One region of the Kitasatospora sp. NPDC093679 genome, then DNA from elsewhere that is predicted to be linked to it. Evidence: riboswitches for the same ligand, from Rfam matches in the RefSeq annotation. Region 1 holds a riboswitch; each other region holds the start of a gene.
The links. A riboswitch is a leader RNA that binds a small molecule or an ion and turns the genes downstream of it on or off. The one in region 1 is predicted to bind thiamine pyrophosphate.
Positions count from the first base shown of each region.

Region 2: it holds a riboswitch for thiamine pyrophosphate, as region 1 does, so the genes downstream of both, thiO (glycine oxidase ThiO) here and AB0O09_RS36050 (cytosine permease) in region 1, are expected to answer to the same signal.
Region 3: it holds a riboswitch for thiamine pyrophosphate, as region 1 does, so the genes downstream of both, thiC (phosphomethylpyrimidine synthase ThiC) here and AB0O09_RS36050 (cytosine permease) in region 1, are expected to answer to the same signal.

Region 1 is NZ_JBFBDW010000076.1:9,404-19,319, reverse strand. Features, by position in the region: tRNA gene AB0O09_RS36060 (tRNA-Ser) at 114-199, opposite strand; gene AB0O09_RS36055 (trypsin-like peptidase domain-containing protein) at 275-1,966, opposite strand; TPP riboswitch at 2,212-2,354, shown strand; gene AB0O09_RS36050 (cytosine permease) at 2,347-3,726, shown strand; gene AB0O09_RS36045 (glycerophosphodiester phosphodiesterase) at 3,903-4,682, shown strand; gene AB0O09_RS36040 (ATP-binding protein) at 4,848-5,492, shown strand; gene AB0O09_RS36035 (DUF5926 family protein) at 5,637-6,617, shown strand; gene AB0O09_RS36030 (bifunctional DNA primase/polymerase) at 6,830-7,480, opposite strand; gene AB0O09_RS36025 (PP2C family protein-serine/threonine phosphatase) at 7,960-9,408, shown strand; gene AB0O09_RS36020 (aminopeptidase P family protein) at 9,522-9,916, shown strand, end outside.
Region 2 is NZ_JBFBDW010000063.1:502-10,417, reverse strand. Features, by position in the region: gene AB0O09_RS33580 (DUF4126 domain-containing protein) at 244-852, shown strand; gene AB0O09_RS33575 (NAD(P)/FAD-dependent oxidoreductase) at 917-2,302, shown strand; gene AB0O09_RS33570 (hypothetical protein) at 2,319-3,158, opposite strand; gene metF (methylenetetrahydrofolate reductase [NAD(P)H]) at 3,246-4,160, opposite strand; gene AB0O09_RS33560 (polyprenyl synthetase family protein) at 4,328-5,452, shown strand; gene thiE (thiamine phosphate synthase) at 5,648-6,292, opposite strand; gene AB0O09_RS33550 (Rv2175c family DNA-binding protein) at 6,292-6,657, opposite strand; gene AB0O09_RS33545 (FAD-dependent oxidoreductase) at 6,776-7,978, opposite strand; TPP riboswitch at 8,047-8,159, shown strand; gene thiO (glycine oxidase ThiO) at 8,154-9,308, shown strand; gene thiS (sulfur carrier protein ThiS) at 9,302-9,526, shown strand; gene AB0O09_RS33530 (thiazole synthase) at 9,529-9,916, shown strand, end outside.
Region 3 is NZ_JBFBDW010000017.1:19,329-29,244, reverse strand. Features, by position in the region: gene AB0O09_RS16570 (class I adenylate-forming enzyme family protein) at 1-1,448, opposite strand, end outside; gene AB0O09_RS16565 (glycosyltransferase family 2 protein) at 1,460-2,200, opposite strand; gene AB0O09_RS16560 (ketoacyl-ACP synthase III) at 2,197-3,207, opposite strand; gene AB0O09_RS16555 (VC0807 family protein) at 3,416-4,126, shown strand; gene AB0O09_RS16550 (hypothetical protein) at 4,209-5,024, opposite strand; gene AB0O09_RS16545 (hypothetical protein) at 5,002-5,169, shown strand; gene AB0O09_RS16540 (SPFH domain-containing protein) at 5,244-6,716, opposite strand; gene AB0O09_RS16535 (hypothetical protein) at 6,876-7,079, opposite strand; TPP riboswitch at 7,178-7,309, shown strand; gene thiC (phosphomethylpyrimidine synthase ThiC) at 7,305-9,116, shown strand; gene AB0O09_RS16525 (CBS domain-containing protein) at 9,194-9,619, opposite strand; gene AB0O09_RS16520 (DUF5994 family protein) at 9,875-9,916, shown strand, end outside.

The DNA.
Region 1 (9,916 bases):
ACGCCCTGATCAGGAGGGGTGTACGAGTGGGACAGTCCGGGACAGGAACGCCTCAGGGCGGGCACCGACTGACGTCGGCACCCGCCCTGATCTGGGACTACCGCCCACCTGCGCGGAGGGTGTGGGATTTGAACCCACGGTGACCAGAGGCCACGACAGTTTTCAAGACTGTTCCCTTAGGCCGCTCGGGCAACCCTCCTGGCGGAGGTCAGCCTAACGGGTCGGAGCGGGTTCGGTGCACTCCGTTTCCGGGGTCGGGTGACCCCGGGCGGGGTCAGTTGTCGCCCTTGCGCTCGCCGAGGACGACGGTGGTCTTGGCGGCCTTGCCGTCGCGGGTGTACTCGACCTCGACCTTCTCGCCCGGCTTGTGCGTCCAGATCTCGGAGACCAGGGTCGGGCCGCTGTCGATCGGGATGCCGCCGAGCTTGGTGATGACGTCGCCGGGCTTGAGGCCCGCCTGGTCGGCGGGGCCGCCCGGGGTGACGGCCGGGGTGCCCTGGACGGCGTTGGTCTGGATCTGGGCGCCGTCGCCCTTGTAGTCGTCGTTGCGGAGCACACCGAGGATCGCGTAGACCGGCTGGCCGTCCTTGATCAGTGTCTCGGCGACCCACTTGGCCTGGTTGATCGGGATCGCGAAGCCGAGGCCGATGGAGCCGGCCCGGCCGTTGCCGCTGGTGTTGGACTGGATCGCCGAGTTGATGCCGATCACCGCGCCGGAGGCGTTGAGCAGCGGGCCGCCGGAGTTGCCCGGGTTGATCGAGGCGTCGGTCTGCAGGGCGTTCATGTAGGACGCCTGCGCACCCGTCTCGTCGCCGGAGGCGACCGGGCGGTCCTTGGCGCTGATGATGCCGGTGGTGACGGTGCCCTCGAGGCCGTACGGGGCGCCGATGGCAATGGTGGCGTCGCCGACCGCGACCTTGTCGGAGTCGCCGAGCGGCAGCGGGACGAGCTTGTCCTTCGGCGGGTTGTCGAGCTTGATCACCGCGACGTCGTAGCCCTGGGCGCGGCCGACCACCGAGGCGGTGTAGGACGAGCCGTCGGAGAACTTCACGGTGAGCTTGCCGCCCGAGGCCGCCGGGGCGACCACGTGGTTGTTGGTGAGGATGTGGCCCTCGGTGTCGAAGACGAAGCCGGTGCCGGTGCCGGACTCCTGCGAGCCCTGCGCCTTGATGGTGACGGTGCTGGGCAGCGCCTTGGCGGCGATGCCGGCGACCGAGTCCGGGGCGCGGTCGGTGACCTTGCGGCTGTCGCTGACGCTGACGGTCGTGCTCGTCCGGCTGGTGCCGCCCGAGCTGTCGTCGCCGCTGACCGCGGCGCCGATGGCACCGCCGGCCACGCCGGCGACAAGGGCGACCGCGGCGATCAGGGCGACGAGGCCGCCGCGCTTGCGGCGCGGGGCCGGGCCGCCGACCGGCGGGTACGGGTACCCGGGGCCGCCGGGCTCGCCCGGGTTGCCGGTGCCTCCGGGGCCGCCGGCCGGGTGGCCCCAGCCGCCGACGGGGTGGCCGGCGCCGAACGGGTGGTGCGCCTCGCCGGGCGGCGTGGGACCGGCCGGCGGCGGGGCCGCCGGGGTGCCGTACGGGTCGGTGGCCGCGGCGGGCGGCGCGTACGGGTTGGCCGGCTGCGGCTGCGGCTGGCCCGGGGCGGCAGCCGCCGCGGGCGGCGGGACGTCGGCGTACGGGGAGCCCGCGGGGACGGCCGGCGGCGGCGCGTCCAGGTACGACGGCGCGGCCTGGGCCGGAGCGACCGGAGCCGCGGGCACGACCGGCGGCGGGGCGTCGATGTACGAGGTCGCGGCCGGGGCCGGCTCGCTCAGCTTGGAGAGAGCGAGCGTGGGCGCGGACTCGACGACCGGCGGCGGCGGGGCCGCCGCGGTGTCAGGAGCCGGACCCACCGTACGGGGCTCGCCGGAGGGCAGCTGCTCCTCCTGCGGCCCGGTGGACCCACTCGCGTGCTCGTTGCTCACGGACGACCTCCATAGCTGACAGATCCTTGGCCCATAGTGTTTCGCATGGCTGATTCGGTTGCCGTAAGGAGCCTTCTGAAGAACGGCTAAGAATCCTTAGCCGTCCCTGACAGGATGCGTCCGACCTGTGGCGGAACGCGAAAGGCGGGGTGCGGCACGCGACCGGCGGCCCGCCGTCCCGCGATGCGGAACCGAAACCTCCGGCCCTTGGCGTGCGCGGCCGGGTTCGTTAGCCTGTCGTCCTCATCTGAACACGCGGGAGCTTGGACCTTCCAGGCTGAGAGTGCGCCGATCGACCGGCCGGGCGGAGTCCGGGCCGGACGAGGGGGCGCTGACCGCCTGAACCTGTCCGGGTAATGCCGGCGTAGGGAGTACCGGCCATGACGGCTGTTTCGCCTGCCCCTGTTCCCGGTGTCGAGGCCGGCCGGCGCGTCGAGGCGCCGCTCGTGCTGGACACCGCCCCGCCGCGGACGCTCGACTTCCGCGCCCAGTTCGCCCTCTGGGCCAACCTCGGGGTCAGCCTGATCGGCTTCCAGAGCGCCGCCACCGTGCTCGGCACGGCCGGCCACGAGCTGTCCTTCGCGGCGGCGGTCACCGCGATCGTCACCGGCACGGTGATCGGCACCGCGATGCTGGGCGTCGCCGCGCTGATCGGCGCCCGCACCGGCGCCCCCGCGATGGCGGTGCTGCGCGGCCTGTTCGGCACCCGGCTGTCGTACCTGCCGACGGTGCTGAACATCCTGCAGTGCATCGGCTGGGGCGTCTTCGAGCTGATCGTGATCGCGGGCGGCGCCCAGACGGTGGCGGGCACCCAGGGCTGGCGCTGGCTGTTCGTGCTGCTGGCCGGCGTGCTGACCACGGCGCTCACCATCTGGCCGCTCGGCTCGATCGCGGTGCTGCGCAAGTACGTGGCCGTCGCCGTCGGCGTGGCGATGGTCTACTTCACCGTCCAGCTGGGCCGGCAGGGCTTCCCCGACCCGGGCGCGGGCAACTGGGACGGCTTCCTTCCGGCGACCGACGCGATCATCGCGGTGTCGATCTCCTTCGTGCCGCTGGCCGCGGACTACACCCGGCACGCGCGCACGCCCGGTTCGGCGTACTGGGGCACCTTCGCCGGCTACTCGCTGGCGCAGGTCTGGTGCTACGTGCTCGGCCTGATCGCGCTGCTGCAGTCCGGCGGCGACACCTCGAAGATCTTCTCCTCGTTCACCGGCGTCGCGGCCGGCTGGGCCTTCCTGCTGGTGCTGGTGCTCCGCGAGACCGACCAGTCCTTCGCGAACGTGTACTCGACGGCGATGTCGGTGCACAACCTGCTGCCGAAGGTGGACCGGCGGCTGCTCACCGGCGGCATCGGCGCCCTGGTGACGCTGCTGGCGCTGCGGGTCGAGGAGGGCGAGTTCAACGACACCTACGCGAGCTTCCTCTACCTGATCGGCGCGGTCTTCGTGCCGCTGCTGGCGGTGCTGGCGGTGGACTACTTCTTCGGGGCCGGCCGGAACGGCTGGGACACCGGCCAGGACGCCCCGGCCCGCTGGCTGATGCTGCTGCCGTGGGCGCTGGGCTTCGCCACGTACCAGTTCCTGGCGCCGACCGCGGTGGCCGGCTGGTGGACGGACTTCTGGCAGGGGCTGCAGTCGGCGGTGGGCTTCACCCCGCAGCCGTGGACCTCGGCCTCGCTGTTCGGCTTCCTGGTGCCGGCGCTGGCGACCTGGGCGCTGACCCCGCTGACCTCGCGCCGCCCGGCCCGCGCCGACGGCTGAGCCTGCGGCGGGCACCCGGCCGGGTGCCCGCCGGCCTCCGTCCGGTGCCGCCGACCGCCGGACGGAGGTGTTCACCACCGGTTTCCCGTGCCGAATCCGATCGGACATCCACGCACTCGTAGGGTGTTGATGTGGACACTCAGAAGATCCGCCGCACCGCTCCGGCGGTCTCCGGCATCCCGGCGCCCGACCGCACGGCCGTCCGGGTCGTCGCGCACCGCGGCTCCTCCGCGGCCCTGCCCGAGCACACCCTGGAGGCGTACGCCCGGGCGATCGAGGAGGGGGCGGACGGGCTGGAGTGCGACGTCCGGCTGACCGCCGACGGCCGGCTGGTGTGCGTGCACGACCGCACCGTGCGGCGCACCTCGGACGGCCGGGGCGCGGTGTCCGCGATGACGCTGGCTCAGCTCTCGGAGCTCGACTTCGGCTCCTGGCACTCGCCGGACACCCCGCGGCCGAGCTCGATCCTGACCCTGGCCGGCCTGCTGGAACTGGTCGCCGAGGCGGGACGCCGGGTGGAGCTGGCCATCGAGACCAAGCACCCGACCCGGTACGCGGGCCGGACGGAGGCCGAGCTGGTGCGGCTGCTGGACCACTACGGACTGCTGCCGCGCACCCCGGAGGAGTCCACCGTCCGGGTCATGAGCTTCTCCGAGCTGTCGCTGCACCGGGTGCGCCGGGCGGTGCCCGCGATGCCGACGGTGTACCTGCTGGAGCGCCGGCTGCCGGTGCTCGGCCGGACGCGGTCGCTGCCCGGCGGCGCCGCCGTCGCCGGGCCCGGTATCGAGCTGGTGCGGCGGGACCCGGGCCTGGTGACGGCGCTGCGCCGGGCCGGGCACCGGGTGCACGTCTGGACGGTCGACGAGCCCGAGGACGTCGAGCTCTGCCTGGAGCTGGGTGTGGAGGCGCTGATCACCAACCGGCCGCGCGAGGTGCTGGCGCAGCTCGGCCGCTGAGCGCACCACCCGGGCGGAGCGGTGTGCGAACGGCGCACTGCGGGGCGCGGACTTCTGACAGGAGCTCAGAGAACGCTCAATTCCTCGGACTTTCACAACAGACCGTAAGCGGTTTATCGGTGGTTGAATACGGTGGGTCGCGGGCCTCGGGAATGTCTCTGCGCGATCGCCGAACGGTCGTTTCCGACGCATTCCCAGGGGGCATCCATCCCTCGGCAGACGCTGAAGGAGGTCCCGGGGGTGGCGTTGATGGTGGCGCGTGCTGTGCCCGAAAAGACAGGGCCGACTTCGTCGACCATGGCGGTGCCGCACGGTCCGGCCGGCGTCGGAGCGGCTCGCCGGAGGATGCGCCGGGAGCTCGGTGAACGGGCGGTACCGGAGCAGGTCGTCGACGACGCGGTGCTGATCCTCTCCGAACTGCTCAGCAATTCCTGTCGTTACGCGCGGCCGCTCGGAAAGTTCTCGGAACTGGCCGGGCGGACGACCGCCGACATGGTGGACGCGGTCCTCGTGCGGGCGGTGACGGCCTCCCGGCACGGCGGCGCGGAGACGACGGAGGAAAACGATCCGGGCGGGATCCTGGTCCGCTGGTGGACGCACGCGGACGGCATCGTCGTGGAGGTAACCGACGGCGGTGCGCCGACCAGGCCGCGGCCGGCCAGCCCGTCGCTGACGGCGCGCGGCGGACGCGGGCTGAGCATCGTCGGCAAGCTGGCCGACGCCTGGGGCATCCGCGACGCGCCGGGCGAGGTGACGGTCTGGGCCGCCCTGCCGCTGCGGCCGGAGCGGCGCGACGATCCGGCCGCGTAGGAGCTGTCTTCAAAGGCGTACGGATGCCACACAGGGGCGCGCGGGCGGGTCCGTGGCGACCCCGCGGGGGTGCGTCCGCACCGGTCGGCGGCGCGAACCTCAGTAGGCTGCGGGTGCACTGTCGCCGTTCCCGGGAGCCCCGCCATGGCCAAGAAGGCCGCAAAGTCCTCGTCGCAGCCCAGCACCGCCACCGCCACCGGCGAGATCCCGGTCGTCGGTGCGCGCGAGAAGTGCCCGTGCGGCTCCGGCCGCCGGTACAAGGCCTGCCACGGCCGGGAGGCCGCGCACGCCGTGCAGGAGCTGGTGCACCGCCCGTTCGAGGGCCTGCCGGGCGAGGCCGACTGGGTCGCGCTGCGCGAGCTGGTTCCGGCCGCGACCGTGCCGCTGACGCTGGCCGCCGGGGTGGCGGACGGCGCCGTCGGCGAGGTGCCGTCGGTGACCCTGGCCACCGTGCTGCCGCTGGCCTGGCCCGCGCTGCGCCGCGCGGACGGCTCGATCCTGCTCGGCCTGCAGACCCAGTCGAGCTCGGGCGACCTGAGCCGCGACCTGGCCGACGCGCTGGAGCTGGCGCTCGCCACCGAGCCGGGCACCCCGGTGCCGTCCCGCCGGACGGTGCCGGGCGGCCGCCGCCTGCAGGACCTGCTGGACACCTCGGCCGGCTTCGCCCCGACCGTGCACACCGGCTTCGAGTTCTGGCTGGAGGACGCCGAGTCGGCCACCGGCGAGGTCGCCGCCTCGCTGGAGCGGGCCAACGCCTCGGCCATCCCGACCGAGAAGGTCACCTCCGTGGACGCCGCCTACTGGTGCGGCACCCCGGACAAGAACCACCTGCGCTGGGTCATGACCGTGCCCGAGGAGAAGCTGCTCGACGCACTGGCGCGGCTGTCCGCGGCCGGCCGCAGCTCGCTCGGCGAGGACACCAAGCTGGTCGGCTCGTTCCGCGCCCACGGCCTGACCGTGCCGGTGTGGGACCTGCCGGTGGAGTTCTCCGCGAAGGACTGCGAGCAGCCCGCCGCCGAGTTCGCCGAGCGGCTGGCCGACGCGCTGGCCGAGACCGCACCCCTGTCCGCGGAGGAGCGCCGCGCCCGCGCCAACCTGGTGAGCCGTCAGATCACCCTGAACTGACGGGGAATGTGACTCCGGTCACATTTCCACCGGTGGGACGAAAATGCCAGGTCGGCCATGGGCGGACAAATTGGCGCCCCGCCGGATCTTTGTTACTGTTTAAACAGTCCGGTCGCTGGTGCATCCCCCGTCGCCAGCGACCGGATTTCCCATTCCCGGGGACGCCCGGCGGCGCCGCGGAGGCGCCCCGTTCCGGCCGCCCCGCGCCCGGCTCAGTACGCCAGCCGGCTGTTGTCCGGCTCGGCCACGCTCGCGGCGATCAACCCCTCCAGCAGGGTGCCGACCTGAGGCAGCCACAGCCCGTTCCCGACCGGCGGTGACACCCAGTGCACCCCGCCCGCACCGGTCTGCGAGGGCGGCAGCAGGACGTACCCGCCGGGCCCGTGGTAGCGCAGCGAACCGGGCACCCAGGGGCGCTCCGCCAGCAGCCCGCCCAGCTCCTCCAGCGTGAACGGCGCGACCAGCAGCACGTGCCGCCCGGGCGCGGCCAGCACCGGGCCGACCGGCACGCCGAGGTCGGCGAAGTAGCGCAGCACCCGCTCGCCCGCCGTAGCGGGCAGGCTCACCCCGCACACCGACCGGCCGGTGGCGACCAGCACCGGCGCGCCGGGTGCCCGGTGCTCCCACCACCACTGCACCATCCGGCCGTCCGTGGTGGCGGCCGCCAGCGGCGGGTCGTGCGGATGGGCGCCGGCCAGCGGACAGCGCGGCTCGCCGCAGCTGCACGGGCCGAACGCCCCGCGGACGGCACGCGCGCCCGGCACCACCGGCCAGCCGCGGTCCGCCGCCTCCAGCGCCGCCAACAGCAGCGCGCCCTGCTCCCGCCGGCGGCTCCCCGGCCACCGCAACTGCATCCGACGCATGGGTGCTCGTTCCTCTCCGCGACCGTGGGGACCAGGACGACCGCCGGCGCGGGCGCGGGCGGTGTGAGACGAGGGAGGGGGGAGGGCACCCGGAGGTTCCCGGCCGCACGGCCCCTGGAACGAGAATCCCTCATACGGCCGGATGGACGCGCGCTGCGGCCCGCCGGTTCCACCGTACGAGTGAGTCGGCCGCCGGCCGGGGAGCGGCCGCGAGGCGGAAGCATACGATCCGGACCGCAGATTGACCGAGCGTCAGCCCGAGCGGCCGCACGGCGCCGCCGCGGGCCCGCCCCGGCGTGCCCCGGCACCGCCCGCGACCGCGCGCACGGGCCCCCGGGAGAGACCTCGTCACGCTTATGGACATGCCCCGATCGGCCTGTGTACAAGTGGTGGATTGCTGCCGAACAGTGAGATAGCACTCGTTCTGTCCGGTCTCGGGAGTCCTGCGTGACACGTACCAGTATGTGGGGAGTTGCGACATGACCGACGCCCAGCCGAGCGGACTGGCCGTGAGCGGTGCGGCGCTGCCCGGCACGGCAGCGTGCGGAGCGGCCCCGGCACTCTGCGGGACGGCGCCCGCGGCGGCCGTCCTGACGCCGGTCCTCCCGCTGCCGGCGTTCCTCGGCGACGAGTTCGCCGACGGGGCCGACGGCGGGTTGCAGGACCGTTTGTCCGGATGGCTCTCCGATTTCACCAGCCTCCACGAGCACACCGAACTGCTCACCCGCGCCCGGGGCCTGGACGCCGCGCTGGCGGCCGTCCTGGAGTCCGGCGCGGCCCTGCTCGGCGCCCGGCGCGGACTGATCACCACCACCGCGCGCGGCAGCGGCCGCACCGTCGGCCTCGGCCTCGACCGCTCCGGCATCGGCGCGCTGGAGACCGTACCGGTCGAGCACGGGCCGTTCGCCGGGCTGCTCAGCCGGGCCGGCGACGGCGGGCAGCTGCTGATCGCCGACCTCGCCGGCGACCCGGCGGCCGGCCCGCGCTTCCGCGAGGTCGCCGCCCAGCTCGGCCTCGGCGCCTGCTTCGCGCTGCCGCTCGGCACCCCGGAGGACGGCCCGCTCGGCGCTGCCGCCTGGTTCTACGACGAGCCCGCCGAGCCGGGCGAGCGCCGCCGTCACCTCCTGCGCCGCTACTGCGAGTTCGCCGGGCCGGTGCTGGCCGGCCAGCTCGCCGCCGACCGGTCCCGGCGGGCCACCGACGCCCTGCGCCGCGGTCTGCTGCCGGACCGGTTGCCCGTGCTGGACGGCGTCCGGCTGGCCGCCCGCTGCGTCACCGCCGGCCTGGAGCAGGCCACCGGCAGCGACTGGTACGACGCGGTGGAGCTCCCCGACGGCACCCTCGCCCTGACCGTCGGCAGCGTCTTCGGCGACGGCCCCGGCGCGGGCCCGACCTCCGCCCCCGGGGCGGCCGCCGCGATGGGGCGCATCCGGGCCGCGCTGCGCGCCTACGCCGTGCTGGAGGGCGAGGACCCGGTCTCCGTCCTCGGCGACCTCGAACTGCTCCTCAAGACCACCGAGCCGGCCCGCACCGCCACCGCCGTCTACGCCTGGGTGCAGCCCGCCGAGCGGCGGGTCACGCTGGCCGGTGCCGGGCACTGCCCGCCGATCCTGGTCACCCGCGACGAGGCGCGCTTCGTCGAGACCTCGCTCTCCGCGCCGCTCGGCGTGCTCAGCTGCTGGGAGGCGCCCGGCGTGGAGCTCGCCGCCGACCGCGGCGACCTCCTGCTGCTGTACACCGAGGGGCTCGCCCGCCGTTGCGGCCCGAGCCTGCACGCCGGGCAGGCCGCGCTGCGCCGGGCGGCCGCCGACGCCCCGCGGGACGTGCTGCTCGACCCGGACCGGCTCTGCGCGCACCTGCTGGAGGTCACCGGCGGCGACGCCGCCGGCTCCGACGACCTGGTCCTGATGGCGCTGCGCTTCTGCTGACCGGCCCGGACGCCCGTTCGGTCCGTCCTCGTACCATGGTGGGCACGGCCGCCCGACCACGTCGCGATCCGACGTGCCCCGGGCGGGGAGACGCGCGCAAGGAGGCGACGTACGTGACCGAGGACCGCACCCCGGCAGTGTCCGACAACCCCGAGGGCCTGGCCGCCGAGGAGGAGGACCAGCCGATCAAGGGCCGCAAGAACGGCCTGTACGGGGAGGTCACCGACGAGCTGGCCGCGTCCATGAAGTCGGGCTGGGCCGACACCGAGCTGCGCGGGCTGCAGCCGGTCGCCCAGGCCCCGTACGCCGCCGGGCGCCGGGCGAAGCTGTCCGCCGCGTTCCCGGGCGAGCGGCTGGTCGTCCCGGCCGGCCGGCTGCGGGTGCGCGCCAACGACACCGACTACCCGTTCCGCGCCGCCAGCGAGTACGTGCACCTGACCGGCGACCAGACCGAGGACGCCGTCCTGGTGGGCGAGCCCACCGGGGACGGCCACGACTTCGTGCTGTA
Region 2 (9,916 bases), on a different contig from region 1:
ACGGCCCCGTCGCTTCCCGGACGGTGCTTCGCGCTCACCCCGTCCGGCGCCCACCACTATGGCGTCCCCGCAGGTCAGGGGGTATCCGTCGGCGTACTCATTCGTGGCCCTGAGTATCCGTACTCAGTCCCCGGGCGGGCCGGCGCCCGGGAACCGGCGGGCCGTGCGGCGCGTCCTTGGAGCACCGGTACGGTACGTCCCGACCGCCCGGGTGTCGGGCGGCCCTGCCGGAGGGGAGCAGAGTTGAGCATCATCCCGTTGATCTTCACCAGCGGATGGGCGAGCGGTGTCAACGCCTACGCCGTGGTCCTGCTGCTCGGCCTGTTCGGCCGGTTCGGCGGCGCCGAGTCGGTGCCGCCGGCGCTGGAGCGCACGGACGTGCTGATCGCCGCCGCGGTGCTGTTCCTCTGCGAGGCGGTGGCCGACAAGATCCCGTACGTGGACTCGGTGTGGGACGTGGTGCACACCGTGATCCGCCCGGCCGCGGGCACCGTCGTCGGCGTGCTGATGGCGAGCAACGACCCCGGCTCGCTGAGCGAGATCGCCGCGGGCGCGCTCGGCGGCACGACGGCGCTGGTCAGCCACGGCATCAAGGCCTCGCTGCGGATGGCGGTCAACACCTCGCCCGAGCCGGCCTCGAACATCGTGGTCAGCCTGCTGGAGGACCTCTCGGTGGCCGGCCTGGTCACCCTGGCGGTCTTCCACCCGTGGGTGGCGGCCTCGGCGGCCGCGGTGCTGCTGGTGGTCGGGGTGCTGCTGGTCTGGTTCGCGGTCTCCCGCATCCGCCGCTTCCTCCAGCGCCGCCGCGAGCGCAGGGCCGCGCGCACCGCGGCCGTCCAGCCGCAGTACTGACGACGGCGCCGGGGGCGGCAGCCCCCGGGTGACCTGCGCGGGTTCGCCCGTAGACTCAGCGCCCATGGCACGGATCGTCATCATCGGCGCAGGCATGGCCGGACTCGCGGCAGCGGCCCGGCTCGGCACCCTCGGCCACCGGGTGACGGTGTGCGAGGCCGCCCCGACGTACGGCGGCATGGTCGGCCGGTACGAGCGGGGCGGCTTCGCCTTCGACACCGGGCCGGGCGTGCTCAACCTGCCGGCCGTCTACCGGGACCTGGCGCTGAAGAGCGGCCGGGAGCCGCTGGAGCAGCTGGTCGACCTCGTCCCGGTGGAGCCGGAGAGTCGGCACCTCTTCCCCGACGGCACCGACCTGGTGCTGCCGAACGCCTCCCGCGGCGGCGTCGCCAAGGCCCTGGACACGGCCTTCAGCACCGGCTCGGGCGACCGCTGGGGCGAGGTGATGAACCGCGGCCGGGCGGTCTGGGAGGCCACCCGCCGCCCGCTGATGGAGGAGCCGCTGCCCGAGGGCCGGCTCGCCGACCCCTACCCGCGGCCGCCGCGCCGCGGCCCCGCCAAGTGGCTGCCGCGCGGCTCGTACACCCTCGGCGACGTGGCCCGCCGCGAACTCGGCGACCATCCCGGGCTGACGGCGCTGCTCACCGAGTACGCGACCCGGTTCGGCCTCGGGCCGGACGCTCCGGCCGGGGCGACCGTGCTGGCGTACATGGAGCAGTCCTTCGGCGTCTGGTACGTCCGCGGCGGCATCCGGGCGCTGGCCGACGCGGTGTTCCGCCGCTGCGAGCAGCGCGGGGCCGAGTTCCGCTTCGACACCCGGGTGGCCGGGGTGCTGACCGCGGGCGGCCGGGCCTGCGGGGTGCTCACGGCCGACGGCGAGCGGATCGAGGCCGACCTGGTGCTCTCCTCCTCGCCCGACCCGGGCCTCGGGTGGCAGAAGCCGGGCAGCGGGCTCGGCCGGGTGCGGGTGCTGCTCGCCCTGCGCGGGGCCCGGCCGGAGGGCACCGTGCACCGGACGGTGGTGCACGCGGAGAACGCCGGCTGGGAGATGGAGGCACTGCTGCACGAGGACAGCGTCCCCGAGGGGCCGACCGTGCAGGTGCTGCGGCCGGACGACCCCTCCCTGGTACCGGACGCCGACCACGAGGCGGTCACCCTCACCGTCACCTGCGGGGTGCGCGAGGGCGACGACCTGGACGCCTACGCGGGCCACCTGCTCGACCACCTGGCGAAGTCCGGGCTGGACCTGCGCGAGCGGGTGCTGTGGCGCGAGGTGCGGTCCACGCCGTGGGTGCCCGTCCCCTCGCTGGCGGGCGGCACCCTCAACCCGCCGAACGGGACGGGTGTCCCGGGCCTGTACCGGATCGGCGGCGGCGCCCACCCCGGCGGCGGGCTCGCCCGGGTCGGCATGTCCGCCTCGATCACCGCCGGGCTGATCGGCCCGGCCTGACGGCCGGCCGCCGGGCTCAGCCCTGCTGCTGGTAGTCCCAGGTCTGCTGCTGGTACTGACCCTGCTGCTGCGGGACGGCCGGCTGCTGCTGGTACTCCCAGCCCTGCTGGTAGTACTGGCCCTGCTGCTGGGCCTGGAACTGCTGCGCCTGCTGGGCGGCGAACTGCTGCGCGGCGTACGGGTCCTGCTGGTACTGGGCGTAGGCGGCCTGCTGCGCGTAGGCGGCCTGCTGGCCGTACGCGTCCTGCTGGTACTGGACGTGGGCGACCTGCTGCTGCGCCGCCCACTGCTGCTCCCAGCCGTAGCCGGCCTGCTGCTGGGCGTACGCGTCCTGGTGGGCGGCCTGCTGCGGGAAGCCCTGCTGGGTCCAGACCTGCTGCTCCTGCTGCTGGTACGCCTGCGGCTCGGCGTAGACGCCGTCGGCGGCGACCTCCTCGACCTCGGTGTACGCGGCGAGGGCCACGTCGGGCTCGACCGGGCCGACCTCGCCGACGACCGGCGGCTCGGGCAGGGCCGTCTCCTCGGCGCCGGCCGCACCGCCGGTGGCGGCGCTCAGCAGCGGGACACGGGCCAGCGGGCCGGGCAGGGCGCCGTCCTCGCGGCGCAGCGACCAGCCGGCGACGAAACCGCGCTTCACCGAGGTGGTCACGAAGAACTGGCCGACCGCGAAGGCGGCCGCGCCGATGCCGATGACCAGCACCGACTGCAGCCGCATGCCGCCGACCACCAGGAGGAAGCCGGCCAGGGCGACGCCGCGCCACACCAGCGGGGCACGGTTCTGCAGCAGCAGTTCGGCGATCAGCCAGAGCGCGACGACCGCGAGTGCGGCGTACAGCAGCAGGTACCCGATGCCCATCCTGCTACCTCCACTCGCGCGCCCCGCATGTGCGGGCGACTGTACAGGCTGCGGGCGAACACCACTGCATCCTCGGCAGGACCGGCCTCAGCGCCGGTGCAGGCCGAGGTTCTGGTAGATCTCCAGCGTCGAGGTGGAGTGGTTGAGGGTGATGAAGTGCAGGCCCGGCGCACCCTCGGCGAGCAGCCGCTCGGACATCGCGGTGGCGTGCTCGATGCCCACCGCCCGCACCGCGTCCGGGTCGTCGGCGACGGCCAGGAAGCGGGCCTTCAGCTCCTCCGGGAAGTCGGAGCCGGACAGCTGCGGGAAGCGCTCCAGCTGCCGGATGTTGGTGACCGGCATGATCTCCGGGATGATCGGCGTGGTGCAGCCCGCCGCCGCGACCCGGTCGCGCAGCCGCAGGTAGTCCTCCACCTCGAAGAACATCTGGGTGATCGCGTAGTCGGCGCCGGCCCGGCACTTGGCGACGAAGTGGCGGATGTCCTCGTCCCAGTTCTCCGACCGCGGGTGCATCTGCGGGAAGGCGGCCACGCCCACGCAGAAGTCGCCGATCCCCTTGATCAGCTCGACCAGCTCGTAGGCGTAGGTGACGCCCTCCGGGTGCCGGACCCACGCGCCCATCGGGTCGCCGGGCGGGTCGCCGCGCACCGCGAGCACGTTGCGCACGCCCTCGTCGGCGTACTGGCCGATGATGTTGCGCAGCTCGGCCACCGAGTGGTCGACGGCGGTCAGGTGGGCGACCGGGGTCAGGGTGGTCTCGGTCGCGATCCGGCCGACCATGTTGACCGTCCGGCTGCGCGAGGAGCCCCCGGCGCCGTAGGTCATGCAGACGAAGTTGGGGTCGAGCGCCTCGACCCGGCGGATCGCGTCCCAGAGGCGGCGCTCGCCGACCTCGTTGCGCGGCGGCATGAACTCGAAGGAGAACGAGCGGTCACCGGCCGCCAGCAGGTCCCGGACGGTCGGCGCGTGGTCGGTCCGGGTGGAGGGGATGCCGAGTGCCATGCTGGCAGGCTAGCGGTCAGGCGCGGAGGGTGACCAAACGTAGTCCACTGAATGAGACGTGCACGTGGGACACCGCGTGACCGGGGCCACCCGCGGGTCCGCGCCGACCGGCGCGGACGACCGATTCGGGCCCCGGACGACCGCCGGATAGGCTGATTGTCAGCCCAATGATCCGGAGTCCCACCGTGCCCTCCTCCACCAGCCTGCCGGCCAACCCGATCGACCGGGAGGCCGTGCGTGACCGCGTGAACGCCGCGCTCGCCGCCTTCATGGACGGCCGGAGCACCCTGCTCGCCGGCATCTCCCCCCAGCTCGGCCCGGTCTCCGAGGCACTGCGCGACTTCCTGCTCGACGGCGGCAAGCGGCTGCGGCCCGCCTTCTGCTACTGGGGCTGGCGCGGCGCCGGCGGCGCCGCCGACCACCCCGGCATCGCCGCCGCCGCCGCCGCCCTCGAACTGCTGCAGGCCAGCGCCCTCGTCCACGACGACCTCATGGACCGCAGCGACACCCGCCGCGGCCTGCCCTCGGTCCACCGCCGCTTCGAGGGCCTGCACCGCGAGCACGGCTGGCGCGGCGACCGCGAGCAGTACGGCGCCAGCGCCGCCGTCCTGCTCGGCGACCTGCTGCTGATCTGGTGCGACGAACTGTTCCAGAGCTCCGGGCTGCCGGACGACGCGGTACGGGCCGCCAAGCCCGTCTTCGACCTCATGCGCACCGAGGTCATGGTCGGCCAGTACCTCGACGTCCTCGAACCGGTCGCCGGGGACTCCGCCGACGCCGGGGCGCTCGACCGGGCGCAGACCGTCCTGCACTACAAGTCCGCGAAGTACACCATCGAACGGCCGCTCCAGGTCGGCGCCCTGCTCGCCGGCGCCGGACCCGGACTCGTCGAGGCCTACGGGGCGTTCGGGCTGCCGCTCGGCGAGGCCTTCCAGCTCCGCGACGACCTGCTCGGCGTCTTCGGCGACCCCGCCGTCACCGGCAAGCCCGCCGGGGACGACCTCCGCGAGGGCAAGCGGACCCTCCTCGTCGCCCACGCCATGCGGGGGCTCTCCCCCGCGGACGCCCGGCACCTCGACGAGCGGCTCGGCGCGGCCGACCTGACGGCCGAGGAGATCCCCGTCCTGCGCGGGCTGGTGGAGCGCAGCGGCGCGGCCGACCGCGTCGAACGGCGCATCGGGGAACTCCTCGAACAGTCCCTCGCCGCCCTCGACGCCGCCCCCCTCGCCGACGGCCCCGCCCGCCCCACCCTCCTCGCGCTCGCCGAAGCCGCCACCGTCCGCAAGCACTGACGAACGGCTTGAACCAGGGGATGCACACCAGGGGCGTGTGGGGGCACCTCCCGGCCGAAGGCCGGGGGAGAACCGCGCAATCCGGATGCGGGTCACCGTACGGAACTCGGCTTGGCCCGTTCCGTCGTGACGGCCGCTCCCGGGCTGCGCAGTTCCCCGCGCCCCTGTGGTACCCCTCGCCGGGCCTGCCTGGCCTCAGGCGTCGCGGAGGCGGCGGGCCAGGGAGGCCGCGGCCGCGCCCGGGTCCTCGGCTGCGGTGATGGCGCGGACGACGACGATCCGTCGCGCCCCCGCGGCGAGCACCTCGTCGAGGTTGCTGCCGTCGATGCCGCCGATGGCGAACCACGGACGGTCCGTCACGGCCTTCGCCGCGTAGGAGACCAGGCCGAGGCCGGGGGCCGGGCGGCCGGGCTTGGTGGGGGTGGGCCAGACGGGGCCGGTGCAGAAGTAGTCCACGCCGGCCTCGGCGACCGCCGCGTCGACCTCGGCCTCGGCGTGGCAGGACCGCCCGATCAGGACGTCCTCGCCGAGGATCGCGCGGGCCGCCGGCACCGGCAGGTCGTCCTGCCCGAGGTGCAGCACCTGCGGTCCGGCGGCGTGCGCCACGTCCGCCCGGTCGTTGACCGCGAAGAGCTTGCCGTGGCGGCGGGCCGCGTCGGCGAAGACCTCCAGGTACTCCAGCTCCTGGCGGGCCTCCAGGTTCTTGTCCCGGAGCTGGACGATGTCCACCCCGCCGGCCAGCACCGCGTCGAGGAACTCGGCCAGGTCGCCCTGCTCGCGGCGGGCGTCGGTGCACAGGTAGAGCCGGGCGTCGGCCAGCTGCTCGCGCGGGTAGGCCATCAGAGCGCCATCGCCTGGGCGCGGCGCTTGACCTCGGTGGCGCGGTTCTCGTGCAGGGCCTGGATGGGGCTGCCGGGCAGCGACGGGTCCTCGGTGAAGAGCCACTCGAGGATCTCCTCGTCGCTGAAGCCGGAGTCGCGCAGGACGGTCAGGGTGCCGATCAGGTGCTTGACCGGACCGTCCGGCGTGATGAACGCGGCGGGCACCTGCAGCGACCTGTTCTCGCCGCGGCGGACGGCCAGCAGGGTGTTGGCCTTCACCATGTTGCGGACCTCCGTGACCTGCACACCCCACAGTTCGGAGATGTCGGGCAGGTACATCCAGGCCGGGACCAGGGCGTCAATCTTGGGATCGATCTCACTCACGGCACCAGACTGCCACCTGCCGGGCCCCGCGCGCACGCAGCCCGCCCGGCCAGCCCGGTACCGATGACGGATCGTGACCGGACGACCGCCGAGGGCGGCGGCCCCGGGTGGGCGCGGCTCAGGCCGCGGCGGCCTTCAGCTGGACGGCCGGGTCGGCGGCGCGGGCGCGGTCCAGCGGGGTGCCGCGCTCGATGAGCCGCTTCGCCTGGTTGAGGTCGCGGGGCCGGTCCACGGCGAGCAGGGCGACGGCGGCGCCGCCGCGCAGCCACAGCACCGACCAGGACGGCTCGTCGGGGCTGCCGCGCCACAGCAGTTCGTCGGCGTCGGCGTGCCGGCCGGCGTACTGGACCATGCGGCCGAACTGCTCGGACCAGAAGTACGGCACCGGGTCGTAGGGGGTCTCGGAGCCCAGCAGCGAGGCGGCCGCGGCGGCGCCGGACTGCAGGGCGTGGTCCCAGTGCTGGACGGTGAGCCGGGTGCCGGAGCGGCGCGAGGGGTAGGAGGTGCAGTCGCCGGCCGCCCACACGCCGGGGGCGCCGGTGCGCAGCCGCTCGTCGACCAGGACGGCGCCGGCCGCGTCGAGGGCGACGCCGGAGCCGGCCAGCCAGCGGGTGGCGGGGCGGGCGCCGATGCCGACAACGACGTGGTCGGCGTCGATCCGGCTGCCGTCGGCGAGCAGCAGGCCGGCGGGTTCGACGGCGGCGACGCCGGTGCCGCAGCGCAGGTCGACGCCGGCGTCCGCGTACCAGCGGGCCATCAGGGCGCCGAGTTCGGCGGGGAGGGCTCCGGGCAGCGGTGCGGGGCCGGCCTCGACGACGGTCACGTGGCAGCCGAGCTGCCGGGCGACGGTGGCGGTCTCGGCGCCGATCCAGCCGGCGCCGACCAGGGCGATCCGGGTGCCGGGGGTGAGGTCGGCGCGCAGCGCGAGGGCGTCGTCGAGGGTGCGCAGCATGCGGGTGCCGGTGGCGGCGGGCAGGGTGGTGGCCTCGGCGCCGGTGGCGATCACCAGGGCGTCGTGGGCGAGCGGGCCGGCGTCGGTGTGCAGGACGCCGGGTTCGAGGCCGGTGGCGCGGCGGCCGAGCAGCAGCTCGACGCCGAGCTGCTCCCAGTCGATGTCGAAGGCGGTGGAGTCGCTCTTGCCGAGCAGGACGTCCTTGGAGAGCGGCGGCCGGTCGTACGGGCGGTGCGGCTCGTCGCCGACCAGCGCGACCGTCCCGCGGAAGCCGCCCTGGCGCAGGGCGAGGGCGCACTGGGCGCCGGCCATGCCGGTGCCGGCGATCAGGACGCGGTCCGTTCCGTTCAGCTCTGCCACGGCGGCCACCCTATCGGCCGGGGTGTCCAGCCCGTGTACGCCCTTTCGGGGTGGGCGACACCCGGCGTTATGGTGGGTGCACACCACACGGGAGCCCGGTGCACCGGGCTGAGAGGCGGGCTGGAGCGGCCTGCGACCGTCCGAACCTGATCCGGGTCATGCCGGCGAAGGGAGAATCAGCGACGTGGCACGGTCCCATTCAGACGTGCTGGTGGTCGGCGGCGGCATCATCGGGCTCGGCGTCGCCTGGCGGGCGGCGCAGCGCGGCCTGGCCGTGGCCCTGGTCGATCCCGTGCCCGGCGGCGGTGCCGCGCAGGTCGCGGCGGGCATGCTGGCGCCGGTGACGGAGCTGCAGTACGGCGAGGAGCCGCTGCTGCGCCTGGGCATGGCGTCGAACGAGCGGTACGCCGCGTTCGCGGCCGAGCTGACCGAAGTGACGGGCCTGGACACCGGCTACCGGCGGACCGGGACGCTGGCGGTGGCGCTGGACGCGGACGACCGCGAGGAACTGCGCGAGTTGCACGCCTTCCAGGCCCGGCTGGGCCTGGACTCGCAGTGGCTGACCGGCCGGGAGTGCCGCCGGCTGGAGCCGATGCTGGCGCCGGGGGTGCGCGGCGGTCTGCTGGTCACCGGGGACCACCAGGTGGACGGGCGGCGCCTCGCCCGGGCGCTGGTGGTGGCCTGCGAGCGGGCCGGGGTGGTGCTGCACCGGGAGTCCGCGGTCGAGCTGCTGGTCGAGGACGGCCGGGCGGCCGGGGTGCGGACGGACGGCGGCGCCGAGCTCGCGGCCGGACGGACGGTGCTGGCGGCGGGCTGCCGCAGCCATCTGCTGCCCGGTCTGCCGGAGGGGGTGCTGCCGCCGGTGCGGCCGGTGAAGGGCCAGGTGCTGCGGCTGCGGATTCCGGAGGCGTACCGGCCGTTCCTGTCGCGCAACGTGCGGGCGGTGGTCCGCGGGCAGCACATCTACCTGGTGCCGCGGGCGGACGGCGAGCTGGTGATCGGCGCGACCAGCGAGGAGCAGGGCTTCGACACCACGGTGACCGCCGGCGGGGTCTACGAACTGCTGCGCGACGCCCACGAGTTGGTACCGGGTCTGACCGAGCTGCCGCTGGTGGAGACCGGTGCCGGGCTGCGGCCCGGCTCGCCCGACAACGCGCCGCTGCTCGGCCCGACCCGGCTGCCCGGGCTGGTCGCCGCCACCGGCCACTACCGCAACGGCGTGCTGCTGACGCCGGTGACCGCCGACCTGCTCGGCGAGCACCTGGCGACCGGGAGCGTCCCGGAGCTCGCCGCCCCCTTCTCCCCCGACCGTTTCCACGCGAAGGCCCTCGCATGCTGAACACCGATCCGGTGCCCGTCCCTCTGACCGTCAACGGCGAGCCGCAGGAACTGCCTCCGGGCACCACGCTGGCCGAGGTGGTGGCCCGGGTGTCCGCCGCGAACACCGGGGTGGCGGCGGCGGTCAACGAGGCCGTGGTGCCGCGCGGCGCCTGGCCGGCCACCGTGCTCGGCGCGGGCGACCGGGTGGAGATCCTCACCGCCGTCCAGGGAGGCTGACGATGGCCGACGACCTGTTCACGATCGCGGGCACGGCGTTCACCTCGCGCCTGATCATGGGCACCGGCGGCGCCCCCAGCCTGGAGGTGCTGGAGCAGGCGCTGCAGGTGTCCGGCACCGAGCTGACCACGGTCGCGATGCGCCGGGTCAACGCCTCGACCCAGGGGTCGGTGCTCGACGTGCTGACCCGCAACGGGATCCGGGTGCTGCCCAACACCGCGGGCTGCTTCACCGCCGGCGAGGCGGTGCTGACGGCCCGTCTGGCCCGCGAGGCGCTCGGCACCGACTGGGTGAAGCTGGAGGTGATCGCGGACGAGCGGACGCTGCTGCCCGACCCGATCGAACTGCTGGACGCCGCCGAGACCCTGGTCGACGACGGTTTCACGGTGC
Region 3 (9,916 bases), on a different contig from region 1:
GCCAGCTCGCGGGCGCACAGCCGGGCGGCGGCGGCCCGGTCGGGCTTGCGGGAGCGGCCGGCCAGCGGCACCTCGCCGAGCAGCACGGCGTCGGGGCGGGCACTGCCCATCCGGGCGAGCGGGCGCTCCAGGTCGGCCCGCAGCCGCCGCGGGTCGGTGCCCCGGCGCGGCTGGACGAGGGCGACCAGCCGCTCGTCGCCGTCCCCGGCGGGCACGCCCACCAGCAGAGCGAGTTCGACACCGGGCAGGTGCAGGGCGGGCTCGTACAGACCCGGGTAGATGTTCTCGGCGCGGCGCAGCACCATGTCCTTGCAGCGGCCGGCGAGCACGATCCGGCCGTCGGCGTCCAGACGGGCGCGGTCGCCGGTGCGCACCCACGGGTCGGGGGGTTCGCCGAGGTAGCGGTCGCGGGCGGCGGCCCCGGAGAGCAGCAGTTCGCCGCCGTCGGCGAGCCGGGTGGTGACGCCGGGCAGCGGGTGGCCGAGCAGGTCGCCGTCGCCGTCGAAGGCGGACTTCTCGGCCTCCTCGACGGCCGCGGCCGGGAACAGCTCGGTGAGCGCGTACACGCCCCAGGCCTCGGTGGCGCCGGCCTGCTTGGCGCGGCGCAGCAGCTCGGCGGAGGCGGGGGCGGAGCCCGTCCAGACCCGGCCGGTGAGGTGGTCGAGGCCGCGCAGCTGCGGCGGCGTCAGATAGGTCTCGGAGGGTTCCAGGCGGCGGACCTGCCGGCCGAGCACCTTCGGCGAGCGGGCCGGCAGGGCGACGGTGGCACCGGCCGCCAGCGAGGGCACCAGGACGAAGAAGGTGCCGCCGAGCACGGCCTGCCCGGCCTGCGGGCGGACCAGCCCGGCGACGGCCCGCATCCCGGCGGCGACCGAGGCGCGGGTGTGCACCACGGCCCGCGGCGCCGAGGTGGTGCCGGAGGTGAAGACGATCACGGCGTCGCCGTCCCCGTCGTAGCCGGCGGGCGGGCGTCCGCCGGTGGAGCGCAGGGCGGGGGCGCAGCCGGGGCGGCGCGGACCGGCGGTGGCGACCGGGCCGAGCGTGTCCAGCCGGGGCAGTTCCAGCGAGGCGCGGCGGGCGAGGCCGCGGGCCCAGCCGGCCACGGCCTGCGCGGCGGCGTCGGCGACGACCAGGGCGGGGCGGGCCAGTTCGAGGCGGGCGACCAGCACGTCGGGACCGGCGGACGGGTCGAGGACGGCGGCGCGCAGGCCGAGCCGGTGTGCGGCGAGCATCAGGGCCAGGGCGCGCGGCCCGGGCCGGACGGCGACACCGAGGGTGTCCCCGGCGGTCAGCCCGTGGCCGTGGTGCAGCGCGGCGGCGTACCGGTCGGCGAGGTCGGCGATCTCGCCGCAGCGGGCCCGCACCCGGACGGAGCCGCTGCGGGTGCAGCCGAGGACGGCCGGGCGGTCCGCGCCTTCGCGCAGCACCCGGCTGAGGTGGTCGAGCACGTCCGGCTCCTTCATCGGGGGTCGACGGAGCGGCCACCGCTGCCCCGCTCCAGGTACCAGCGGGCGGTGCCGAGGACGCCGTAGGCGCGGATCCGGCGGGTGGAGTTCTGCACCACCATGTCGCGCTGCTGCACGATCGCGGTGGTGTGCCGGCGGACCCGGTTGATGAAGGTGCGGTCGGTCGGCGAGGGCCGGCGCGGCATCCCGCCGACCGCCTCGTACAGGGCCGCGGTGATCGCCATGTTGTTGCCCGCGTGCATCCGGTAGGGCACCAGGAAGCCGTGCCGGCGGTGGTGCGCGGGACGGATCCGGCCGAAGAAGGCACCCGTCACCACCAGGGCCCGGAACACCCGGCGGCCGACCGGCCCGTGCTCGTCGCGCCGGGCGGTGATGTGACCGCAGACCAGGCCGCGGGAGGCGAGCATCCCGGCGCGGGCGGCGGCCGTCCAGCCGGGTTCCGGCAGGCAGTCGGCGTCGGTGCGGGCGAGCAGGCCGGCTCCGTGCGCGATGGCGTGCCGGAACCCGGTGTCGACGGCGCAGCCGACGCCCTTCTCCGGCTCCACCAGGACGTGCACCGGGAAGGGCGCCCCGGCGGCGAACTCCTCGACCACGGCGACCGTCCGGTCGTCCGAGGCGTTGTCCACCACCAGCAGCGTGAAGTCGGTGTCCCGCTGCGCGGCCAGGGCGCGCAGGGTGCCGCCGATCCGGGCCTCCTCGCGGTACGCGGGGACGACCACCCAGAGCGCGGTCACGGCACCTCCCAGACCATCGTCATCAGGCTGACACCACCGCCGAGGCCGACCATCAGCACCCTGTCGCCGGAGGCGAGTCGGCCGTGGATCCGGTCGAGCTGGACGCCGAGGGTGGCGCTGGCCACGTTGCCCAGCTCGGGCACGGTCAGCACCAGCTTCTCCTCCGGCACCCCGGTGAGCTCCACGAAGCGCTCCAGGTAGGGCAGCGTCACCTGGTGCACCAGCACCCGGGCGTAGGCGTCCCAGCCGAGGCCGGTGCGGGCCGCCACCCGGGTCAGGATGTCGCCGCCGATCTTCTCGAAGACGCCGCGCAACTCCTTGCCGCCGCCCCGGAAGTAGCTGTACTCGTCGCCGCGCGGGTGGCGCGATCCGCCGCCGGGTATCCCGCCGACCGCCCAGTGCTCGGAGGCCGTCTCGGTCTCCACGTCGAGGATCCCGCCGCGCTCGACCGGCTCGACGACCACGGCCGCACCCGCGTCGCCGAAGGTGTAGCCGGCGAAGCCGTCCCGGAAGTCGGCCAGACCGGACGGGTCGCGGCGCATCGCCCGGCTGGGCGTCTCACCGGTGACCACCAGGGCGCGCCGGGCCCGTCCGGCGAGGATCATCGCGCGGGCCACGTCGATGCCGTTGATGAAGCTGTTGCAGGCGTTGGAGACGTCGAACGCGTGCGCCCGGGAGCCGAGTTCGGCCTGCACCAGGTGGGCGGTGGCGGGTTCGCAGACGTCCCGGGTGGCGGAGGCGTACACCAGCAGGTCGATGTCGAGCGGGTCGTACCCGGCGCCGTCGAGGGCGTTCCGGGCGGCGGCCAGGGCCAGCGTGGAGGCGTACTCGTCGTCGGCGGCGAAGCGGCGGGTCACGATGCCCGTGGCCTTCTCGAACATCCGCTCGGGGAGCCGGAGTCCGCTCCCCGCCACCACCTCGTCCTGGAGCTGTTGCGACGTCAGCACCCGGGCCGGCAGGCCGGCGCCCACCGCGGTGATGCCCACGCTCGGGAATCGAAGGTCCATGCCCGCCATGCTGCCGGGCACGGACGCCCACGGCCTGAGTACCCGTACTCAGGACCGGCCGGTGTTCCCCCCAACCTCCCTGCCGGGACGCGGCCGTGACATCCGTCATGCGGATCCCGGTGCGGCCGACACTGCCGGGCGACCCCCCGTCCACGGGATTCTCGATGCATCGGGAACAGGGCACCACCGACAACGGGGAGCGGACACCATGGCCACCATCACCACCACCGCGGCGATCGACACGACCGAGCAGACCGAGCGGACCGCGACGAGCGGCCGCAGCGAGGCCACCGCCACCAAGCTGGCGGCGCTCAGGCCGCTCGCGGTCGACGTCGCCGTCCCGCTCGGCGTCTACTTCGCCGCGCACAGCGCCCTCGGCCTCGGCCTGGTGCCCTCGCTGGCGCTCTCCAGCGCCGTCCCGGCCGTCCGCACCGTCGCCGGACTGCTCCGCGAGCGCACCCTCAACGGGCTCGCGCTGCTCATGCTGGTGGTCAACACCGCCGGCATCGCGCTCTCCGCGATCAGCGGCGACCCACGGCTGATGCTCGCCAAGGACGGCGCGATCAGCAGCATCATCGGTATCTCGATCATCGTCTCGGCCTTCGGCCGCCGCCCGCTGATGACCGCCGGCCTCAAGCCCTTCATCGTCAAGGGCATCGCCGCCCGGGACGCCGCCTGGGACCGGCTGGCCGCCGGCTCGGACGTCTTCCGCCGCCAGGAGCGCACCTTCTCGCTCGTCTGGGGCTCCGTCCTGGTCGCCGAGTGCGTCGCCCGGGTCGTCGGCGCCTACACCCTGCCGGTGGAGACCATGGCCTGGCTCGGCACCGTCTTCCTGGTCGCCGCGATCGGCGTCGGCATCCTCGCCGGCAACAAGGTCGCCGAGCGGATCGCCGAGCAGGTCGTCGCCGACGCCGAGTGACCCGAACGCCCCCGCCGAGCAACCGACCACCAGCCGCACCACGACCACGGGGACCGACCGCCATGCGCGCCGAGGGCATCGACTACGACACCGGCTTCACCCCGACGGGCAGTCCTCCCGGCCGCACTTCGCCCCGGCCGAGGTCCGCGCCGAGATGCGCAGCATCGCCGAGGACCTGCACGGCACGGCCGTCCGGATCACCGGCGCCGACCCGGAGCGGATCGCCCTCGCCGCCGAGCACGCCGCCGCGCACGGCCTGGAGGTCCGGTTCGCGCCCTTCCCCTGCGGCCTGGACGAGCGGGCCATGCGGCCCGTCCTGCCGGACTGCGCCCGCCGCGCCGAGCGGCTGCGGGCCGCCGGCGCCGAGGTGGTCCTCGTCCTCGGCTGCGAACCCACCCTCTTCGCCGACGGGTTCCTGCCCGGAGCCGACCTCGGCGAGCGGATCGCCACCCTCCTCCGCCCCGGGACCCGGCAGGCCGAGCCCGCCGCGACCGCCCGCCTCGACGCCTTCCTCGCCGACACCGCCGCCGCCTGCCGCGCCGCGTTCGGCGGCCGGATCACCTACGCCTCCGGCGTCTGGGAGCGGATCGACCGGACGCCCTTCGACCTGGTCGCCGTCGACGCCTACCGGGACGCCCACAACGCCGCCCGCTACCGCGACGAGCTGCGCGCCCACCCCGCCCACGGCAAGCCGGTGGCCGTCACCGGGTTCGGCTGCTGCACCTACGCCGGTGCGGGCGAGCGCGGCGGCCTCGGCCGGGACGTGATCGACCGCACCGCCCAGCCGCCCGCCGTCCGCGCCGGACTCGTCCGCGACGAGCAGGAGCAGGTGCGGTACCTGCAGGAGGCTGCTACCGGTCTTCGAGGAGGAGGGCGTGGACTCCGCCTTCTGGTTCAACCGGGCCGGCTACCGCGCCCCGCACCGCCCCGGCGACCCGGCCCACGACCTCGACCTCGGCTCGTACGGCGCGGTCGCCCTGGAGGACGGCGTCAGCCGCCCCAAGGCCGTCTTCACCGCCCTCGCCGAGGCCTACCGGGCCTGACCCGGCCCGCCCGCCCCCGGACACGCAGCAGCCCGCCCCGCCGCACACCGCGGCCGGGCGGGCTGCCGCCGTGCTCAGCCCTCCGCGCCCTCCTGGACGGGGATGGCGTGGCTCACCGCGCGCCCGGCGGCGGCCACCGGCTCGGCCGGAGCCTGCTGCTGGCCCATCGCGGCGAGCAGCTGCCGGGCCAGACCGAGACCCGTGCCGCCCATGGTGAGCGCCTTGGCCATCATCTCGCCCATGCCCTCGGCGCCGTTCAGCAGCACCATGTGCTCGACGTTGCCGAAGGCCTCCGCACCGGCCCGGACGATCTCCGGCCAGTTCTCCGCCAACTGCTGCGCGACGACCGCCTCCTGGTTCTCCGCCAGGGCAGACGCCCGCGCCTTGATCGCCTCCGCCTCGGCCAGGCCGAGCGCACGGGCCGCCTCGGCCGCCGCCAGGCCCTTGGCCTCCGCGGCCGCCGCCTCGGCCTGGCCGGTCGCCCGGGTGGCCTCGGCCGCGGCCAGACCGCGGGCCTTGGTGGCCTCCGCCTCCGCGGTGGCGGCGATCTTCACCCGGTTCGCCTCGGCCGCGGCCTTGAGCTCGGTCTCCCGGGCCAGCGCCTCGGCCGCCGAGATCCGGGCGTCGCGGTCGGCCTGCGCCTTCGTCCGGGTCTCGTACGCCCGGGCGTCGGCCGGCTTGCGGACGTCCGCCTGCAGCTGCTGCTCCTTGCGGTCCGCCTCCAGCTCGGCGACCTTGGTCTCCTGGACGACGACCTCCTGCCGGGCCGCGGCCTGCGCCAGCGGACCGGCCTGGAACGCCCGGGCCTGCGCCGTCTCCAGCTCGGCCTGGTAACCGGCCTGCTGGATGCCCGAGTTGCGGGTGGCCTCGGCCTTGCGGGCGAAGGCCTCCTGCTCGGCCTCGGTGGCCCGGCGGTCCGCCTCCGCGGCCGCGATCCGGGCGTCCCGCTGCACCGCGGCGGCGTGCGGGGCGGCCAGGTTGGTGATGTAGCCGGTCGGGTCGAGGATCTCCTGGATCTGCAGCGAGTCGATGATCAGGCCGAGCTTCTCCATCTCGCTGCCGGACGCGGCCCGGGTCTCCCCGGTCATCCGCTCCCGGTCACGGATCATGTCCTCGACCGTCAACCCGCCGACGATGGAGCGCAGATGGCCGGCGAAGACGTTGTGGACCCGGTGGCCCATCATCTTCTGCTGGTCGAGGAAGCGGCGGGCGGCATTGGCGATCGACACCGGGTCGTCGCCGACCTTGAAGATCACCACGCCCTTGACGTGCACCGGGATGCCCTGCGACGTCACGCACTCGACGTCCAGCTCGGCCTCGTTGAGGTCCAGCGAGAGCCGGCGCACCACCTGGACACCGGGCAGCACCAGCGTGCCGCGCCCGGTGACGATGCGGAACCCGAGCCCGTCCGCGACCCCTTCGGAGCGGTGCCGGGATCCGGAGATGATCAGTGCCTCGTTCGGTTCGGCGACCCGCCACATGAGCTTGAAGAGCACGACCAGGACGGCGATGGAAGCCACGACGGCCCCCGCGATGCCGATCAACATCGGCTGATTCCCCCTTCAGGGCACGCCGGTGTCCCGTGGCTGCGCTCTGGTGTGCAGGAAGGCGCGGTAGCCGGCGGCAGCAGGAGATTCTGCGCCTGTCGTGATCGCGGGGGAAGGGCCCGGCGGCCGTGTTTCGCCCAGGAGTGCGTCAAGATTCCGTCAAAGGACCGCCGCGACGTACACCGTGCGCGGCGGCTGGTACTCCACGACCACCACCGGGGTGCCCACCGCCAGCTCCTCGCCCGGCACCGCCGGATACGCCAGGAAGGCCTCCGTCCCGCGCCGTTCGGGGACGAACACCATCACCTCGCCCACCAGCCCCGGCCCCGTCCGCCCGGTCACCCGCCCTGTGCTGCCCACCATGCCGGCCAGTCTGCCGTGCCCGTCCACTGGCCGGAACCCGTCTGGACCTGCCACGACGCTGCCGCTACGGTGTTGACGTCTTGCTGCAGGCATCCGCCTGCAGCCAACGGGAGCTCGGAGCACCGGGCTGAGAGGGCGCTGAAAGGTCCGCGGTACACGGACCGACCGCTGCGCCGACCGCAGGAACCTGACCGGGTAATGCCGGCGTAGGGAGTAGAGGGTCTCATGACCACCTTTGAAGCACAGCCGCAGTCTGTCTCCGACCGGGGCGTCAGCAGCGCGTCCACCGGCTACCCGACCCCGGCCTGGCGCAAGGCCCACCGCGAGGGCAGCCGCCCCGACCTCCGGGTGCCGTACCGGGAGGTCCTCCTCACCAACGGCCGCACCGTCCCGCTGTACGACACCTCCGGGCCGTACACCGACCCCTCCTACGAGCCCGACGTGCGGCGCGGCCTGCCCGCCCTGCGCGACGCCTGGATCCGCCAGCGCGGCGACGTCGAGGAGTACGAGGGCCGCGAGGCCCGCCCCGAGGACGACGGCATCAAGCACACCTCGCCGCGCGGCGGGAACCTCCGCAACCTCGACGCGGTCTTCCCCGGCCGCCCGCGGCGCCCGCTGCGCGGCCGGGCCGGCGCGGCCGTCACCCAGCTCGCGTACGCCAAGCAGGGCGTGATCACGCCCGAGATGGAGTTCGTGGCGCTGCGCGAGGGGCTCGCCCCGGAGTTCGTCCGCGACGAGGTCGCCCGCGGCCGGGCCGTCATCCCGGTCAACGTGAACCACCCCGAGGTCGAGCCGGCGATCATCGGCACCAACTTCCTGGTGAAGATCAACGCCAACATCGGCAACTCCGCGGTCACCTCCTCGATCGAGGAGGAGGTCGAGAAGATGACCTGGGCGACCCGCTGGGGCGCCGACACCGTCATGGACCTCTCGACCGGCCGCAACATCCACACCACCCGCGAGTGGATCCTGCGCAACTCCCCCGTGCCGATCGGCACCGTGCCGCTCTACCAGGCGCTGGAGAAGGTCGACGGCCGGGCCGAGGACCTCAGCTGGGAGGTCTACCGCGACACCGTCGTCGAGCAGTGCGAGCAGGGCGTCGACTACATGACCGTGCACGCCGGCGTGCTGCTGCGCTACGTGCCGCTGACCGCCCGCCGGAAGACCGGCATCGTCTCCCGCGGCGGCTCGATCATGGCCGCCTGGTGCCTGGCGCACCACGAGGAGAACTTCCTCTACACCAACTTCGAGGAGCTCTGCGACATCCTCGCCGCGTACGACGTCACCTTCTCGCTCGGTGACGGCCTGCGCCCGGGGTCGATCGCGGACGCCAACGACGAGGCCCAGTTCGCGGAGCTGCAGACGCTCGGCGAGCTCGGCCGGATCGCCCGCGAGCGCAACGTCCAGGTGATGATCGAGGGCCCGGGCCACGTCCCGATGCACAAGATCAAGGAGAACATGGACCTCCAGAAGGAGATCTGCGACGAGGCGCCCTTCTACACCCTCGGCCCGCTCACCACGGACGTCGCGCCCGGCTACGACCACATCACCTCGGGCATCGGCGCCGCGATGATCGCCTGGTGGGGCACCGCCATGCTCTGCTACGTCACGCCCAAGGAGCACCTGGGCCTGCCCAACCGGGACGACGTGAAGACCGGCGTCATCACCTACAAGATCGCCGCCCACGCGGCCGACCTCGCCAAGGGCCACCCCGGCGCCCAGGCCTGGGACGACGCGCTCTCCGACGCGCGCTTCGAGTTCCGCTGGGAGGACCAGTTCAACCTGGCCCTCGATCCCGAGACCGCCCGCGACTTCCACGACGAGACGCTGCCCGCCGAGCCCGCCAAGACCGCGCACTTCTGCTCCATGTGCGGGCCGAAGTTCTGCTCGATGAAGATCAGTCGAACCATCACAGAGAAGTACGGCGATGGTGCCCCTGAGCCCGAGTACGACGCGGAGGCCGTCGAGGGCATGAAGGCCAAGTCGGAGGAGTTCGCGGCCCAGGGCAACCGGGTCTACCTGCCGTTGGCCGACTGACGGCGGACCGCTGACCGCGCTGTCCTGGGGAGGCGGAGGGGGCTTCCCAGGGCAGCGCTTCGGCCCAGCGCGACGGGTCACACGGGCGCGGCGGCGAGGAGGTCGGTGGCGCGGTCCGCTGTGAGCACGCCGAGGAGGTAGCCGTCCTCGTCGACGACGGGCCAGACCGTCAGGCGCTTGATCCGCATCGCGATCGTGGCCAGGGCCAAGCCCATGGTCGGCCACGTGAACGGTCCGCGCTGGTGCGCGGTGGTGCTGATCGCGGTTCGCTCGGTGTACCAGGAGCGGGTCAGGAAGGGGTGGAGTCCGGTGCGGGTGACCAGTCCTTCGCACCGGCCGTTGTGGTCGCGGACGAGCAGGTACTCCACGTGGGCGCTGCGGAAGATGTCGTTGGCCTGGTCGACGGTGCTGTCATCGGCTATCTGGTATTCGCAGGGATCCATGGCGTCGGCGACCGTGAGGCCGTGGCCGAGCCGTGCCGACTGCGGAGGGTGAGCGGTCACGGTGTCCACCGTTCCCGTCTCCGGCCGCCCGTTCGGGGCCGCCGGGCCGTCATTCACCCAGAACGAAGCCGGAACGGGTACCGGAATGCGGGATGCCCTGGATGTCTTCGAGGCTACTCCTGTGGCGGGCGGCCCGGGGAAGAGCGCTGCGGAGTACCGTGGGAGACAACCGAGGACATTCCGTACACCGGCATCAGCGCCGGCGTCGCCCTGGGTCATGATTGGTCCCTCGTGGACCGGACGGGCGGCTCCCTCATGATGCCGATCCCCCTCCCTGAGCCCCCCTCTCCCGAACCG